One region of the Gudongella oleilytica genome, then DNA from elsewhere that is predicted to be linked to it. Evidence: riboswitches for the same ligand, from Rfam matches in the RefSeq annotation. Region 1 holds a riboswitch; the other holds the start of a gene.
The links. A riboswitch is a leader RNA that binds a small molecule or an ion and turns the genes downstream of it on or off. The one in region 1 is predicted to bind molybdenum cofactor.
Positions count from the first base shown of each region.

Region 1 (8,084 bases):
GCTGACCTGCCTGTGCCAGTCTCCGGCATGAGCATCGTTTTCGAGTCCATGATTTTTTATGAAGCTCCCCTTTTCAACAGGCTCCTTTACAACTCCCTTTGTATCAGAGATATTTACTGAAACTACCTTCCCCTTTTCTGTTCGCATATATTCTCCAGATTTCCCTCCAGTTTTTTTCATTAGCTTTATGTCCTCAATTATCATATCCTTATCGATAGCCTTGCACATATCATAAATGGTAAGTGCAGCTACAGAAGCTGCTGTAAGTGCTTCCATCTCTACACCTGTTTTTCCTACGGTTCTTGCTTCGGCAGTTATATCCACCCAACTGTCACCAAGAGAGAAGCTTATGTCTACTCCTGTAAGAAAGATGTTATGGCACATAGGAATCAGATCGCCCGTTTTCTTGGCAGCCATTATTCCTGCCACCTGAGCTACTCCAAGTACATCGCCTTTCTTGATCTGGCCGTCCTTTATCCTTTGAAGGGTATTTTCATTCATCCTGATCCTGCCGGAGGCCACTGCAGTCCTTTTTGTGTCGTCCTTTTCTCCTACCTCAACCATCCTTGCTCTGCCTTCTTCATTGAAATGAGTAAGCTCCATATCTCAACCTCCTATCGAGTTCATGCTTCGCTTGATATATTCCTGGTTCTCAAGGTGGTGCTCCTCATCCTTAGTGAGGATGGCATTTTCTATAGTTTGCTCAAGGTCTCCTCCTTCGCGTATTATCCTCCTAAGGTCGATCTCTCTATCTGAATGAAGGCACAGCTTGAGCTTCCCTGTTGCGGTGAGCCTTACTCTGTTGCAGTTAGCACAGAACTTGCAGGATATAGGGTTTATAAGTCCAACCTTACCCTCGGCATCTTTAAGTCTGTAGTACGTTGCCGGTGAAGATGGATCCTCCCTGTCTATCGGAACCAGTCCAGGAACTTTCTCCAGAACAGTTGAATTGGGTATAAACTTGGACTTGGCGAAGGATGCAGCCTCACCTATTGGCATAAGCTCGATGAATCTGACATCTATAGAGCCATCCCTGGTCAGCTCCACAAAATCACAGATCTCATCGTCATTAAAGCCGCCAATGAGGACTGTATTTAGCTTTATTGGCTTCATTCCAAGCTCCTTGACCCTTCTTATCCCTGCAAGTACCCTGTGAAGATTACCGCCTCTTGTGATCAGGCTGTATTTCTCCTCATCAAGAGTATCGAGACTGATGTTGATCCTATTCACTCCAGCCTTCACCAACTCCTCGGCATACTGGTCAAGCAGGATTCCATTTGTAGTAAGAGTGACCTCTCTAACCCCATCCAGCTCGCCTACCTTACCCATGAGATCGACTGCCCCATACCTGACCAGAGGTTCCCCTCCTGTAAACCTTATCTTTGATATCCCCAAATTTACAAAAGCTTCTGTAACCTGATAGAGCTCCTCCAGAGAGAGCATCCCGTCATGTGTAACCTTATTTTTGATCCCATCCTTGGGCATGCAGTATTCACATCTAAGATTGCATCTGTCGGTAAGTGATATCCTTAGATAATTGATTTCTCTTCCAAAGCTGTCCTTCATATAATCACCCTCAATCTATCCAAATTATTTCACCAGTTCTATTGAACCCATAGCCTCCCATTTCAGTTATCCTGTTTTTAAATTCCTCGGACTTGATAATCCTTATGAACTCAATTACCAAATCCATTTCCAGGGATTCCCCGTCAATAAGGAAGTCATAGTCTTCATCTGCCAGAGGCACAAAGTCCAAGCCCATTGCGTTAGCTGCTGAAAGCACGCCAAGTCCCGTATCGGCGGATCCCGTCAAAACAGCAGAAGCCACGGCCATATGAGTTGAGAGCTCTCTTTGATATCCCCTGATATCCCCAGGCTGTATACCTGAGAGCTGCAGCCTGTAATCGAGGAGCACTCTTGTTCCTGCCCCTCTTTGCCTGTTGGCGAATACTACATCTTCTCTTACGAGGTCATCTGTACCTTCTATTTTCTTAGGGTTGCCCTTTTTGACAATAAAGCCTTGCAGCCTTTGTATCCCCTTGATCAGAACCATTTTTCTACCCGGGAAATATTTTTTAATGTAGCTTATATTGTATTCTCCCGTATCCATATCCAGCAGGTGTATGGGAGCAAGGTGGCATTCGTTTCTTCTAAGACTCATAATCCCTCCCATACTCCCGACGTGGGAGGATGAAAGCTTCATCATATCTCCTATAATGTCCATTACAAGGTCATGACTGCCGATCGATACGAGGGTGTCTCTTATTTGTGATAAAGGCTTGAGCAGCTCGACCTCTATTTGGTCTCCTGCTTCGTATCCCTCAACGTTTCTTGGGATTATGCCAAGACCATCAGCCTTTACAAGGCTCATACTTACCCCCGCTCCACCAGAAAGTGGTGTTGCGATAAGTCTGTCCCCTACCTGTCCAAGGCTTACTCTTATGACTTCCTTGTTTTTTAGCGATGAAACCAGACGCCTTGATATAGTTGCCTTAACAGTCTCATATATCTCCCCCCGATCCCCCAGATACTTTAGGATCACTGGTTTGGCGAAAATGTCGAAAACCATGAAGGCGGAGACAGGATATCCCGGTATTCCTATTACCGGCTTTTCATTTATTACTCCTAGTATTGTAGGCTTTCCCGGCTTCATTGCAACGCCATGGACAACTACTTCTCCAAGCTCTCTAATTAGGTTGACCGTGTAATCCTTCGTCCCTGCAGAGGAACCGGCATTTATCAATACCACATCATTCTCGTCAACCGCCAGAAGGATAAGCCTTTTTAGCTTCTCATAATCATCCTCCATTGGAGAGTATCTATTTCCAATGCCTCCAAGGCTTTCTACCAAGCCCTTGAATACGTAGGAATTTGAGTCGATTATCGTTCCTTCCCTCACCTGAGAAATCTCCTCAACGATCTCGGAACCTGTCGGTATTATCCCCACCCTCGGCTTAGCATATACAGGCACCTGTGCTATGCCTCCTGAAAGCAAGGCTCCCAGATCCATAGGTCTTATTTTATGCCTTGACGGCAATATCATCTCTGTTGCAACGATGTCCTCTCCAATCTGTCTTACATGCTGATAAGGGTATGAGGGCTGAAGGATCTCAACCCTTCCATTTCCTTTCTCAAGGACCTCCTCGATCATTATCACAGAATCATAGGGTTCCTTAATTGGATTCCCAGTGTTGATATAGATGAAGTCCTCACCCTCAATAAGAGTCATGGGTCTGCTTTCTATTGCTCCTACGGTTTTCTTGGACTCCACGGCTATTCCATCCATGGCAGCCGCATTGTAGCCAGGCGACGAAACCAATGCATATACGGCCTCAAAGGTCACTCTTCCAAGCGCTTCTGAGGTGGGAACCATATCTCTCTTCCCTGAGATTTTAAGCCTGTCCAGATATCTCGACCTTGCCTCGTCAACATCCACATTATCGATATAGGTAGTTCTTTCCATTTTAACTCCTCCTAAATAAGGAATACATCCCTTAGCTCGCCCTTATTGACTCCCTCCTCGTGCTCCTTGATCACTATATAACCCTGGGAGCCTGAAAGCAGGGTTATCATGCCTGACTTTCCAAAGCTTGGAATTGCCAGATACTCTCCATCTTCCTTATCCAGGCGTACCATGTGATAGGTTTCCTTGCCTGGAGAGGATGGGAAGTTTTGTGTCACCAAAGCCCTAACCTGTGGGAGAATATCCTCCCTATTCATCAGACTCCTTATAAATGGCTCAACAATAGCCTTGAAGACAACTATGGAGGAAACAGGATGGCCGGGTAATCCAACGACCAGCTTACCCCTTCCATCCCCAACTATAGTAGGCTTACCAGGTTTGATCGCAAGTCCGTGTATAAGTACTCCTTTACCGCCAAGAGCTTCTATTACCTGGTACGTATAATCTCTCGTCCCAACCGAGCTGCCTCCTGAAAGTATAAGGATGTCACATTTTTCTAATCCTTCCAATACTCCTTTAAGCAGCTGATCGTAATCATCTCCGATTATAACCCTCCCGGATATCTCTCCGCCAAGACTCTCCACCAGGGAACCAATCGAATAGGAGTTTATGTCTCTTATCTTTCCAATATCTAGCTTATCCCTGATTTCGATTATCTCATCACCTGTTGAAATTATATGGACCCTGGGCTTTTTATATACCTTCGCCTTAGTTATTCCGAGGCTTGCAAGCACCCCTATACCTTGAGGCGTCAGCCTGTAACCCTTTCTAAGGACCGTCTGACCGACCCTGACGTCCTCTCCCTTAAACAGAATATTCTCTCCTACAGATACGGGCTTGTAGATAAGGAGTGTATTGTCGTCCATTTTTTCGGTATTTTCTATCATCACCATTGCCGTTGCACCTTTAGGGATCATCCCTCCTGTTGGCACATAAACGGTTTCACCGCTTTTTATAGTTAGTGCAGCTTCCTCGCCCATCCTTACCTCCCCCTTTATCATAAGAAGCGATGGGATAGAGTCTGTTGCACCATGGCTGTCCTCGGCTACTATTGCATAACCGTCCACCGTTGACCTGTCAAATCCAGGCACATCCTCTTCGGATACCACATCCTCGGACAAAGTCCTGCCTGTGGTCTTCTCCAGCTCCAATTCCTCACTCTGGAGAGTATATCCGGAGAATTCATCCAGAACCAGTTTTCTTGCGTCTTCGACTGAAGATACCTTAAAGAACTCCATTTATATCATCCTTCCCAATTCAAGTTTGATTTGGTTGTGGCATAGTCTTTCAGCCTGCTCCATATTGTGGGTTATAATAACTATAGTTGCACCGGTTTCATGGTTGTATCTTCTAATAGCCCCTTCCATCCTCAAGGTTGAGTCAGGGTCCAAGTTTGAGGTTGGCTCATCCAGGAGTAAAAGACTGGGCCTTATGGAAAGTGCTCTTGCCATAGCCACCTTTTGTGCCTCGCCACCTGAGAGTTGATGCCCTTTCTTTTTTAACAGCTCCTCTATTCCAAGACTTTCAGCTGCCCATAATACTTCTTTATCTATTTTTTCCTTGCTCTTAGCGCGAATTTGCAGAGGATAGGCAATATTGTCGTAGACCGTCCTCCTAAAAAGATATGGTTTTTGGAATACGAGTGTCATCGACTCTCTTATATGGTTGCTTATAGGGAGTCCGTCATAGGTTACCTCCCCTTCGAAGCTGTCGTCAAGTCCAGCAATTATATGCAGGAGTGTCGTTTTTCCAGCCCCGTTGGAGCCGGTTACCCCTGTAATCATCCCGCGAGGGACGGTTAGTTCATCTATATCTAAAACCATCGAATTTCGGTATTTTTTTCTAGTTCCAATCAGCTTGATCTCCATTATTCTTCCTCCTGACTATATGAGTAAATCAGGCTGTGGATCCCAAAGGAAACCACAAGCAGGATAATCCCAAGAGCAATTGCCATTGGATAATCTCCCATGGAGTTCATCATTGATATTGCGGTCGTCATCACCCGGGTCTGTCCCTTGATATTGCCGCCCACTATCATTACTGCCCCTACTTCAGATATGGCTCTTGAAAATGCAGTAGCAACATTCACGAGAATGTCTATTTTTAATTCTCTAATAATCAGTATCACTGAATCGAGTCTGTTTCCTCCAAGGGTCCTCGAAACTTTCTCCAGAGGGATCCCTCTGTTTTTGGATAGGTTGTATGTAAGCCCAAGTATAAGCGGTATTACAAGTATCGTCTGAGCGATTATCATCGCTGCAGGGGTGTAAAGAAGCCTTAAATATCCGAATGGCCCTCTTCTTGCCAGAAGCAGTGCTACCACGAGACCTACGATCACTGAGGGGATGCTCATGAAGGTATATACAGTTCTTGAAAATATTCTTTTGCCTCTAAATGGCTTTATGCCAAGATAAACCCCCAGAGGAACAAAGATAAGGGAGGCGACCACGGTAGCACTTGTGGATACCAGAAGCGACAGAATGATTATTCTATACACCTCGCTATCAAATCCAGACAGAAGCCTTATTGCCTCTCCAAATCCCTGTGCTATATAATCCATGATCCCTCACCTCCTTTGTTGGTATAATTACTTGATAAAGCTTATATGAAACTATTTGCCATAGTTTGGTATAAACAAAGGCTCGCCATATTCCTCGACCCCAAATTGCGATATAAGCTCCTGTCCTTCTTCTGAAATCAGCCAGTCCATAAACTTCAATGCTCCAGACTCATTGATCATATCTCCCTTGTTTGGATTGACAGGTATTATTCCATACTGATTGAAAAGATCTTCATCTCCCTCGACAACGACCTCCAGTTGAAGTGTATCCTTAAGTGCAAGGTAGGTCGCTCTGTCGGTCAGGGTATATCCTTGTCTTTCGTCAGCTATCTTAAGGACATCCCCCATACCTGCACCGGCTTCGATATACCACTCGCCAGCAGGCTCAATAGAAAGTGCCTTCCAGAGTCCCAGCTCCTTCTTGTGAGTTCCTGAGTCATCTCCTCTCGATACAAATTGGAGTCCCTTTTCATTGATTGCTGCAAGTGCTGCATCGATATCATTACCATAGATAATTTCGCCATCAGCTGGTCCCACTAGTACAAAATCATTGTACATTACGTCATTCCTTACTGTACCATGGCCTTCCTCAACCAGCTTCAGCTCGTCTGCCTTGGCGTGGACCAAAAGAACGTCAGCCTCGCCATCTCTTCCCATTTGCAGAGCGTTTCCGGTTCCAACAGCAATTGTCTTAACTTCGATCCCGGTCTCCTCGGTGAAGATTGGGAGCAGAAAGTCGAGAAGTCCTGAGTCTTGTGTACTTGTAGTCGTTGCGAGGATTATGCTTTCCTCAACGACAGGTTCAGACTCAGCTGCAGGCTCCTCTGCAGGAGTATTTGCCGGCGCTTCTACAGGTGCTTCAGTCTTTGGTGCACAACCGGACACAGTTCCAAGGATTAGTAAGAGGAGAAGTACATATGTAAGCGTTTTTTTCATGATGACCACTCTCCTTTAATTTTGGGAAACAAAAAAGACAACCAGAAAGAAAGGTTGCCTTAATAAACATCTTCCTTTCCAAACGGGAGGCTCAGAGATTTCCCTCTAAACCCGACGGCACTGGGTCATGGCTATGCTTTAGACCTTCGTGCTCGGAAAATTGCTGTAGATATTCAGTTTGTCTCCTCTTGCAAATCCGATCAGTGTAATTCCGGTTTCCTGAGCCAGCCTGACAGCCAGCTCTGTAGGTGCAGACCTTGAAGCGATAACAGGTATTCCCTGCTTAGCTGCTTTTATTAGCAGCTCGGAGGATACCCTTCCTGTTGTAAGCACCAGCTTGTCAGACAACTCTTTGCCCTCAAGCCTGGCTCTTCCGATAAGCTTGTCCATTGCATTGTGCCTTCCAATATCCTCCTCCTGAAAGAGGAGCTCCGAACTATTGCACAAGGCACATCCATGTACACCTCCAGTATCCCGAAAGAGCAGAGAGTTCCGATTGAACTCTCTCATTAATTGTAGCACAATACTTGGATGAATTTCCATTCTTTTCTGTATTTTTATAGCCTTTGTCTGATCTACAGCATTATAGAACGAGGTGCCCTTTCCACAGCCCGAGGTTATGGTCCTTCTCCCTATAAGCCTTTCCCTAAGCGGTCTTTTTATTTCTGTATTCACGGTGGCTTGTCCTGCTTCTTCCTCTACGTTCAGCTCAATGATCTCATCTATATCGTCTATGAAGCTTTCAGACAAAAGGAACCCTGTTATCAACTCCTTGAGAGAGGTAGGCGTGCATAAAAGAGTAACAAGCTCCTCACCGTTCAAGTGTATGGTCAATGGGTATTCGACTATAACCCGATCCTCTTCGATTGTTGATTCTCCGCTTCTCCACCGCGAAACCATTACCCTATTCGTCGTTTTCAACAAAGGTTCCCTCCTCTGTATACTTTAGAAGGTCCTCGCGGGTATTAAGATTAAAAAACATTCCCCAGTCAGGGCTGAAGCCCCTGGCAACCTCCTCGGGTATATACTCAACATTGTGGTTCATAAGAAGTCTGTGCACAGCCTTTCCTCCCCCCATGAGAAAGCTTTCTATATGATCGATCAAAGCCTTACTATAGAAAGCGT
Region 1 covers NZ_CP035130.1:2,254,934-2,263,017, forward strand. Annotated here, with positions in the region: gene EC328_RS11765 (MOSC domain-containing protein) at 1-147, opposite strand, end outside; partial or broken gene moaC (cyclic pyranopterin monophosphate synthase MoaC) at 151-603, opposite strand; gene moaA (GTP 3',8-cyclase MoaA) at 607-1,566, opposite strand; gene EC328_RS10925 (molybdopterin biosynthesis protein) at 1,577-3,463, opposite strand; gene EC328_RS10930 (molybdopterin molybdotransferase MoeA) at 3,475-4,701, opposite strand; gene EC328_RS10935 (ABC transporter ATP-binding protein) at 4,702-5,331, opposite strand; gene EC328_RS10940 (ABC transporter permease) at 5,331-6,023, opposite strand; gene EC328_RS10945 (ABC transporter substrate-binding protein) at 6,075-6,959, opposite strand; molybdenum cofactor riboswitch at 7,015-7,129, opposite strand; gene fdhD (formate dehydrogenase accessory sulfurtransferase FdhD) at 7,098-7,880, opposite strand; gene mobA (molybdenum cofactor guanylyltransferase) at 7,864-8,084, opposite strand, start outside.

Region 2 (8,084 bases), 670 kb from region 1:
GCCATTGAGTTCCTTGGTCAGGAGCTCGCCAAGGCGTTTAAGCCCCTCATCTATTTTTTCGGCATTGTTGGCTGAAAAATTGAGTCTGATGGAATGTATCCCATCTTCCTCATCAACACAAAATGCTGAACCGGGAACATAGGACACCTTATATTCCTCAGCTGCCTTTTTCAAAAGAGTCCTGGTGTTGACAGTATCAGGAAGGTCGACCCAGACAAATAGGCCGCCCTCGGGAACAGTGTACTTGATTTCAGCGGGGAAATACTTTCTAATACCTTCAAGCATTGCATCCAATCTTTCAAGATATAATGGGACCATGCTTTCAAGATGAGCTGGTAGAAGGCCTCTGTCAAGGAAACCGGAGCATATCGCCTGTGCAAGTATCGGCGTGTTTGTATCAGTTATGCCCTTGGCAAGAATTATGGCGTCGATGATCTCCTTGCTTCCAACCATCGTTCCGACCCTTAATCCGGGTGCAATAGTCTTGGAAAAGCTATTTGCAAGAACTACATGACCTGTTTTATCGAAGGTCTTGATAGGTGGGACTGAATTCCCCCTGTACCTTAGATCACAATATGGATCATCCTCAAGTACGATCATGTCGTATTCGGAGGCAAGGTCCGCAATCATCTTTCTTCTTTCAACCAAAAGGGTTTTCCCGGATGGGTTCTGGAAGGTTGGTATGGTATATAGCATTTTTGGTTTGTGCAGCTTGATTTTTTCCTCAAGGTCAGAAATAATTATACCTTCGTCGTCCATTTTGACTGAAACAAGCTTAGCTTCATATTTCTTGAAAACCGAGATAGTATTTAAATAAGTTGGTGACTCTACAAGAATACAATCACCTGGATCAATGAGGATTTGCGTCAAAAGGTCAACCCCTTGAGTAGATCCGGTAGTAACGACTACTTCATCTTCTGAAGCAATAACACCCTTAGGTTTGGCAACATGCTCCAAATAAGCTTTTTTGAGAGGCTGCCACCCATCTGTCGAGCCATATGACAATGATCTTTGTGAGTCATTGGCAAGTACCTCGTCGACTATCTCCCTGATAGCGTCAACCGGATAAAGCTCTCTTGCTGGACTTCCCATACTAAAGGAAATAACTGAAGGGTCGAGAGAATATCTCAGAATATCAGCTAAATCGTCACCCGAAAATTTTGTCATTCTATTCGCTAACTTCACCATTTCCATCCCTCCTGATTCTTTATTCCATCTACCATAGACTTGATCCCTGCAATATAAAATGCAATATCCGTAGATATGGTAACACTGTCAAAGCCTTGCTCAAGATAACCTATAGCCATTGCAGGATCAGCTGTGAATATAAAGCTTAATTTGTTGCTATCCTTGCATGCCTTTAATATCCTTGCAATAGCTTCCTTGAAAACCGGTTCATTGAATTGGGCAGGTATACCAAGACCCACCGACAGGTCATATGGACCAATAAATATACCGTCTACTCCTTCAAGAGCAGCTATAGCCTCGATGTTATCCAGACATCTCTTTGTTTCACATTGCGGTATCAGCAAAGTCTCTCTGTTGCAGGTTTTGAAATATTCCATAACGTTTCTTGAAAAATCCTCGTAACCAAACCCTGCTTTTCTCGCTGTGAAAAATCCTCTTTTACCAACCGGGTAGTATTTAGCCCACTCAACGAGAGATTTGGCTTCTTCGACTGTTTCCACACACGGTACGACCAGTCCTATGGCACCAATATCAAGATTCTTGAGAACTGAAGGTCTTGATACGTCCTTGATTCTGACAAGGGGTACAAGCTCCTTGAGCTCAGCGGCCCTTATAAGGCCCATTGTGCTCTCTACCTCAAAGGGGCCATGTTCCGTATCTATGATTATGTAATCGAGGCCTGTGTACCCAAGCCCTTCAACAGCTGTCTCTCCTCCTACCTCAAAAAAGGTGCCGATGGCTTTACCGCCTGAGACAAGCTTTTCCTTTAAGTTGTTTTTCATTTGATCCCCACCTTTCTTATCAAACAATGTACCTTTTTTTTGCATAAAAGTCAACCAATTGCTATAGTACAGTATTAAAGGGTATATATGCACATAATGAAACCCATATTTAGGAGGAGTCATAATGATCATAAAAGCACTTATGGAGAACAGGGGAAAATCTGATGAGTATTTGACAGAGCATGGATTGAGCCTATATATTGAAACCGATACAAGGAAGCTCCTTTTCGACACCGGAGAAACTGATAAGTTTCTTTCCAATGCAGAGAAACTCGACGTAGATCTTGCAGATGTGGATATTGTTATAATTTCCCACGGGCATTATGATCATGCCGGGGGTATAGCGTCATTTCTTGAGAAAAACGATAAAGCGAGGATATACATGCAACGTGAGGCATTTATACCCCATGCTTCCGATAAGGATGGAGATATTGAGGATGCTGGTGTTGAGCCATCATTAGAGAACCAGGACAGGATTACACTGGTAGACGAGGATATTTTCTTTGATGATGATTTGATATTGTTTTCAAGGATCAATGGGGACTATCTCGTGCCTGAGGGAAATTCGCACCTTCTTATGAAGAAGGGAGAGGAATGGCAGGTCGATGACTTCCACCATGAACAGAATCTGATCATTAAAGATGGGAAAAAGAGGGTACTATTTACCGGATGCTCACATAGAGGCATCGCAAATATTTTAAGACAAGCTGCAGAAAACTCTGACCTCCCCATAACTCATGTGATAGGAGGATTCCATCTATACGATTTGAAGCTGGATGATCAGAGCGATTTGGAATTTCTCACCAAGGTAGCCGATGAGCTGGATAAATCAGGCGCCATACTCTACACAGCACATTGCACAGGCTATGACCAGTTCAAATGGCTTAAGGGGAAACTGGGTCACAAAATCGATTACGTTTCTGCGGGTACAGTACTGGAGTTATGATTAAAACTTGTATGGAACAGGGTTTTATCGCTTAAAAGGACTTAAGTCCTGGTACGCCTGTGATTATTTAGGTGCTCATATGAGATTCAGCAAACATCTCATTTCATGGAAGGCAATTTCCAATCGGGGGTGAAAATCCGAAATTGGTTTTGAAAAAATGTTCTAATATCTGAAAATCATGCAAAAATGGTACTTACATTTCTTAAAAACAATAGTATAATATAGATGTAAATATTAAACAGCTAACATCTAATACCTCTCAATACATCCCCTTGCGGACGGTTCTTCCAGAAGCAGGGGGACTCCCTTTTTTGAGGGAACAAAGTACACTATTGTCGTATCGCTTTACATAGATTACACATTATGTTAAAATATTGTTGAATAAATAAATCTCCGAGTTTATTGACCTTCGATTATTTATGGTTTATAAACCGATAGGGTTCAGCTGGAAACGGCGGGGCCTCCTGATGGAAAGGAGAGTTATGCAGTATTTCCATTGGGAATGCTGCTTTTTGTTTTTGCAGTCATTCCTTTCCTGCGGAGTACAAACAAAACATGAAAGGTGGATGGATTATGACAAAGTTTAAAAAGGTATCTGCTTTATTATTAGTTATTGCTATGCTTTTCTCACAGGTTGTATTTGCAGAAGGCGAAGCAGTTGTAGTTATTAATGGTGCAGGGGTAGAAAAAGAGCTTTCACTGACTTTGGATGAGCTTAAGGCAATGCCAGAGGAAGCACAAATCGACGAGGAATACATATATAACAGCAAAACAGGTGAAAAGACTGTTACAGTTAAAGGCGTAAGTCTTGCATATGTACTTAGAGAGCTTGCGGGGCTTAAAGTAGAAGAGGCTGAGGTTGCTATGGTTGCTTCAGATGGTTATCCGATCGACCCTCAAATGCTTACAGATATTATGGCAGAAAGTCTAAAGTATGTAATAGCATATGAAGTAAATGGTTTAGCTATAGACAATGACGAGAATCCTGAAACAGATGAAATAGTCGTATATAGAAAGGTTAAAGAATCAGGTGAATTTGGAACAGTATTTAAGCTAGTGGCTGAAATTACAGTAGGAGAAGCAATAGAGCCGATTGTTGAAGAACCTGTTGTCGAGGATCCTGTAGCTGAAGAGCCTGCGGCAGTTGTATTTACAGATTTAACGGATGAATTCGCCTTCGCAAAATCTGCTATTGAAGGCTTGGCACAAAAGGGAATAGTAAATGGAAAGGGCAACGATTTGTTTGACCCTGCAGGTAGCTTCACAAGAGCAGAGTTCTGCAAGATAGCGGTAGTTTCTCTTGGCTATGAGCTTGTAGAGTATAAGGGCGGGTTCAGCGATGTCAAAGCAAGTGATTGGTTTGCACCATATGTTCAGACAGCAGTAGATAATGGTATATTCACAGGCTACCCAGATGGAACCTTTATGCCGATTAAAGTAATAAATAGACAAGAAATTGCAGCTGTTGCTGGTAGAGCTGCAGTTATGGCAGAGGTAGTTGCACAGGAGAAGTTGAATAAATTTGTGATGGAAAAATCCAATTACGAAGACAAGCTCTTAGTACCTGAGTGGGCTGCAAACGAAGTAGCTTGGCTAGAAGCTCAGGGAGTATTTGCTGGCGTTGCAGAGGGCCAATTCCAACCAACAAAGGTAGTCAACAGAGCTGAAGCAGCTGTAATAGTATATAACACCCTGTTCGCCGAGCAGGATTTAGAGTAAAGAATAGGACGGATAGAGCGAGGGCAAAAGTCTTCGCTCTTTTCATAGCACAGGAGGTGCAATTATGAAAAATAGGAAGCTGGCCAAAGCTTGGTTATCGATTATCCTTTCACTGACACTATTTCTTCCAGGTATCCCAATAGCGAGAGCAGAAGCAGTGGATCTTACGATAACCGGCACAGGTATAAATAACCAGATATCCATAGGTCCTGATGACTGGGACCGATATACTATAAAGGAAGCAGTTTTTTCTGGGAACAATAGCTTGAATTTTCACAAGATAACAAAGGTGAAGGGCTATGATCTGTTCGAGCTTATTGGAACAGAAAACCTTATATCAGGAACAGATTGGGAGATGACCTTTATCTGTTCAGATGGTTTTACCTTCAAGAAGACGATAAGCGAGCTTAAGGGTACATACACTTATCCCGATTTTACCGTGGAGAGCAAAAAATCAGCACCAGCAATGATAGCCAGATATTCAGCAGTACTTGCAGACTATCCTAAGGACAGTTTTGCACCTCCCGTCAGTTGGAGCGACAGAGCTCTCACCGAAAGTGACCTTGATAAGGATTTTCCCAAGCTTGTATTTGGTCAGGCAGGTATAAATGACATGAATTTATCCAAATGGGGAAAGCAAGTTGTAAAAATAATAGTTGGCGAGGAAAGATTTGCTGATGTGGGTTCAGCTTCTCCTTACAAACACATCAGCTATCCGGGAGCGCCATATAATATCGATGCCATTTCAGGAGCTACCTTTACTATTGAGGGACCTGCTGTAGAAGGCTACAGAGCCATTTCCTTAAGGCAAATAGAGGAAAACACCAAGGAACAGGCAGTAGTTGAATACTACGAAAAAACTGACCAAGGAGTATTCCTGAACAGCTACGAGGGAGTAGATGCCAAGAGCCTTTTGGAGAACTATGTAAAGCTGCGACCAAATGCAGGAAATATTACATTCAAGAGTAAATCCAGACAGACTATACTTACAGTACCTTTAGAGGATGCGGACAAATACACTATTGCCTATGGAGTAAATGAGGTGCCATATGTGTACCTCGACTCGGACGTAGGTTTTAAGCAGGATAAATTCAACGACAATGGATGCTTCAAGCTGGTATATGAGCAGGATAAAGCCTCTGCCAGGGAATTTTCAAATGTTGCATATATCTACGTTGAGGAAAAGGACGCAAAAAATATATTTGAACATTCCTATGCTCCATTTAACTCTACTGAATACACTGATTATGAAATAATAATACATGGAGATGCGCTTGGCAAGGAGATTAGATATAAGGTATCGGAAATTGAGGCAATGGACGATATCAAGTATACAGGTGAGTACAGTCTCTCAAATAGCGAGTATTTCTGGTATTATAACAACTATAAGGGAGTCAAGCTGTGGGATCTCCTTCTAAAAGCTGGTCTTGATCCTAAGACTCCCAATGATACCAAGATTAGATTCGTTGCGGCAGATAATTATAATTTTGCACCAATGACCATAGGAGAGATAAAGAACTACCAGCTTTATGGTTATTACGAGAAGGACTCCCAAGATTTGGGAGATGGCAAGTTCGACGGTTCAAATGTTAAGCCGGTCAAATCAGGCATGCCACCACTCGTAGCCTATGGTTTCAATGGATATCCATACGTTACAAGGCCGACTGATGAAGGATTCAACCCTGGTTTAGGAAATGACGGCGGGCCATTGAGGATAATATTTGGTAAGACAGGATATAATGATACCAATGGTTCTAATCAGGTACAATATATAAAGGAGATCATAGTTGGAGAGGGAGAAGCTATTGGAACAGGTACGATCAACCAACAAGGAACAGGTGTGGAGACTGCTTCATCTGTAGACTCTACATCGACCTGGAACCACAATCAGGGAGCATATAAAGAGTATTTAGATCAACCTGTTTTGAGAGTGACAGGCTCTCAGGTAAAGGAGCCAATGACCTTTACACTAAGACAGCTTGAGTCAATGCTGGATTATATTTTGCGAGATGTGTATACCGGTGATGGCATAAGAGAATTCGAGGGCATAGAGCTTTGGAAACTGATATCTGATTTTGTACAGCTCAAGGATGGAGTAGATCAACCATCCATCAGAGTATTTAGTGGCGCAAACTACAATCAAATATTACGCAGTAATGATCAGGTCATGAATGGAGTACTTAATTCATCTGGACAACTAAAAAAAATAATGCTCGCATATGCTGTGGAAGGATATCCTCTGGTTCCAAACGAAGCTTCCATTGGATACGAAAATAATAATGCATATGGACCTATAAGGCTTATAATAGAAGAAAGTAAATCCATGTGGGTCAAATGGGTAGATTGTATAGTCGTAGGCACTGGGGATTATGAACAACCGAAGACAGAGGACATCAAAGAGCTTGATTTACCAGAGCTTCCTGAACCAGTTACCAATAGGGAGGCGATCGTAGATTGGATAATCCATAGAAATGATACTGGATTTGAAATGTCAGAAGCCAGTGTAAGAGCTATGGAGTATGATAATGAAGGGAACCTTTGGATAGGAACTAATGGCGGCGGGCTTTCAGTAAGGTCAATCGATGGGAAATGGTCCCACATTACGGAAATAGAGACCATAAATGCAGGTACACTAAAGATAGATACGGTGTATGCGATAGTTCAGAGGGAAAATGGAGAACTATGGCTTACTCTGGGAGGGCCTAACGATCCAAGAGGAATACTTGTCAAGGATCCAAACGGCTGGAGGAGTATAAATAAAGAGAATTCAAATCTTCCGGCTTGCTTTGTACAGGAGCTTGAGCTTGATGGAGATGGTGGGATATATATAGGCACTCAAAACGGTCTGGTTCACATCGATAAATCCGGGGAGTGGAGTATTTATACTCAAGCTGAAGGTTTATTGCCATACTCAGTGGATGCAGTTGAGCCTGATGGTAAAGGAGGAGTATGGATAGGATATTATCCGGACACTAAGGGTACAGAGGCTGAGCCTAAGTATTTTGGAGGGTACCAATATCTTGATCCAAGTGGCAAGCTGACGACTTATCAGGGCTTTGACCCAGACAATTTTAACCATAATTGGGTGAGGAGCATATCAGTTGACCCTGATGGAGGAGTCTGGATAGTTCGTTCAGGGAACGCTCCAGGCTTTGGTCAGGGAGAGGTTGATTATATAATTGGCAATGAGAAGAAGACCTACAAAGCATCAGAGCTTTATCCGGGAATAGGAGAAGACAATGACATAAGACTTGTCAAGGCAAGCTCTGATGAAGCTGGTGTAATTTATATAGCAACAACAGCAGGCGGAGTTGCGAGGATTGATATAAAATTTGAAAAAGCAGAAGCGTATCTTTATGGTAAGCCATTCCCAACTAAGCAGTGGAACAATGTTTACTTCCTGGACTTTTCGGAGGATGGTCTTATGATCGGAACAAACGGAGGTGCAG
Region 2 covers NZ_CP035130.1:1,588,055-1,596,138, reverse strand. Annotated here, with positions in the region: gene EC328_RS07620 (aminotransferase-like domain-containing protein) at 1-1,167, opposite strand, end outside; gene EC328_RS07625 (methionine ABC transporter permease) at 1-8, shown strand, start outside; gene EC328_RS07615 (HpcH/HpaI aldolase family protein) at 1,182-1,970, opposite strand; gene EC328_RS07610 (MBL fold metallo-hydrolase) at 2,095-2,916, shown strand; molybdenum cofactor riboswitch at 3,296-3,410, shown strand; gene EC328_RS07605 (S-layer homology domain-containing protein) at 3,490-4,635, shown strand; gene EC328_RS07600 (S-layer homology domain-containing protein) at 4,700-8,084, shown strand, end outside.
Region 2: it holds a riboswitch for molybdenum cofactor, as region 1 does, so the genes downstream of both, EC328_RS07605 (S-layer homology domain-containing protein) here and EC328_RS10945 (ABC transporter substrate-binding protein) in region 1, are expected to answer to the same signal.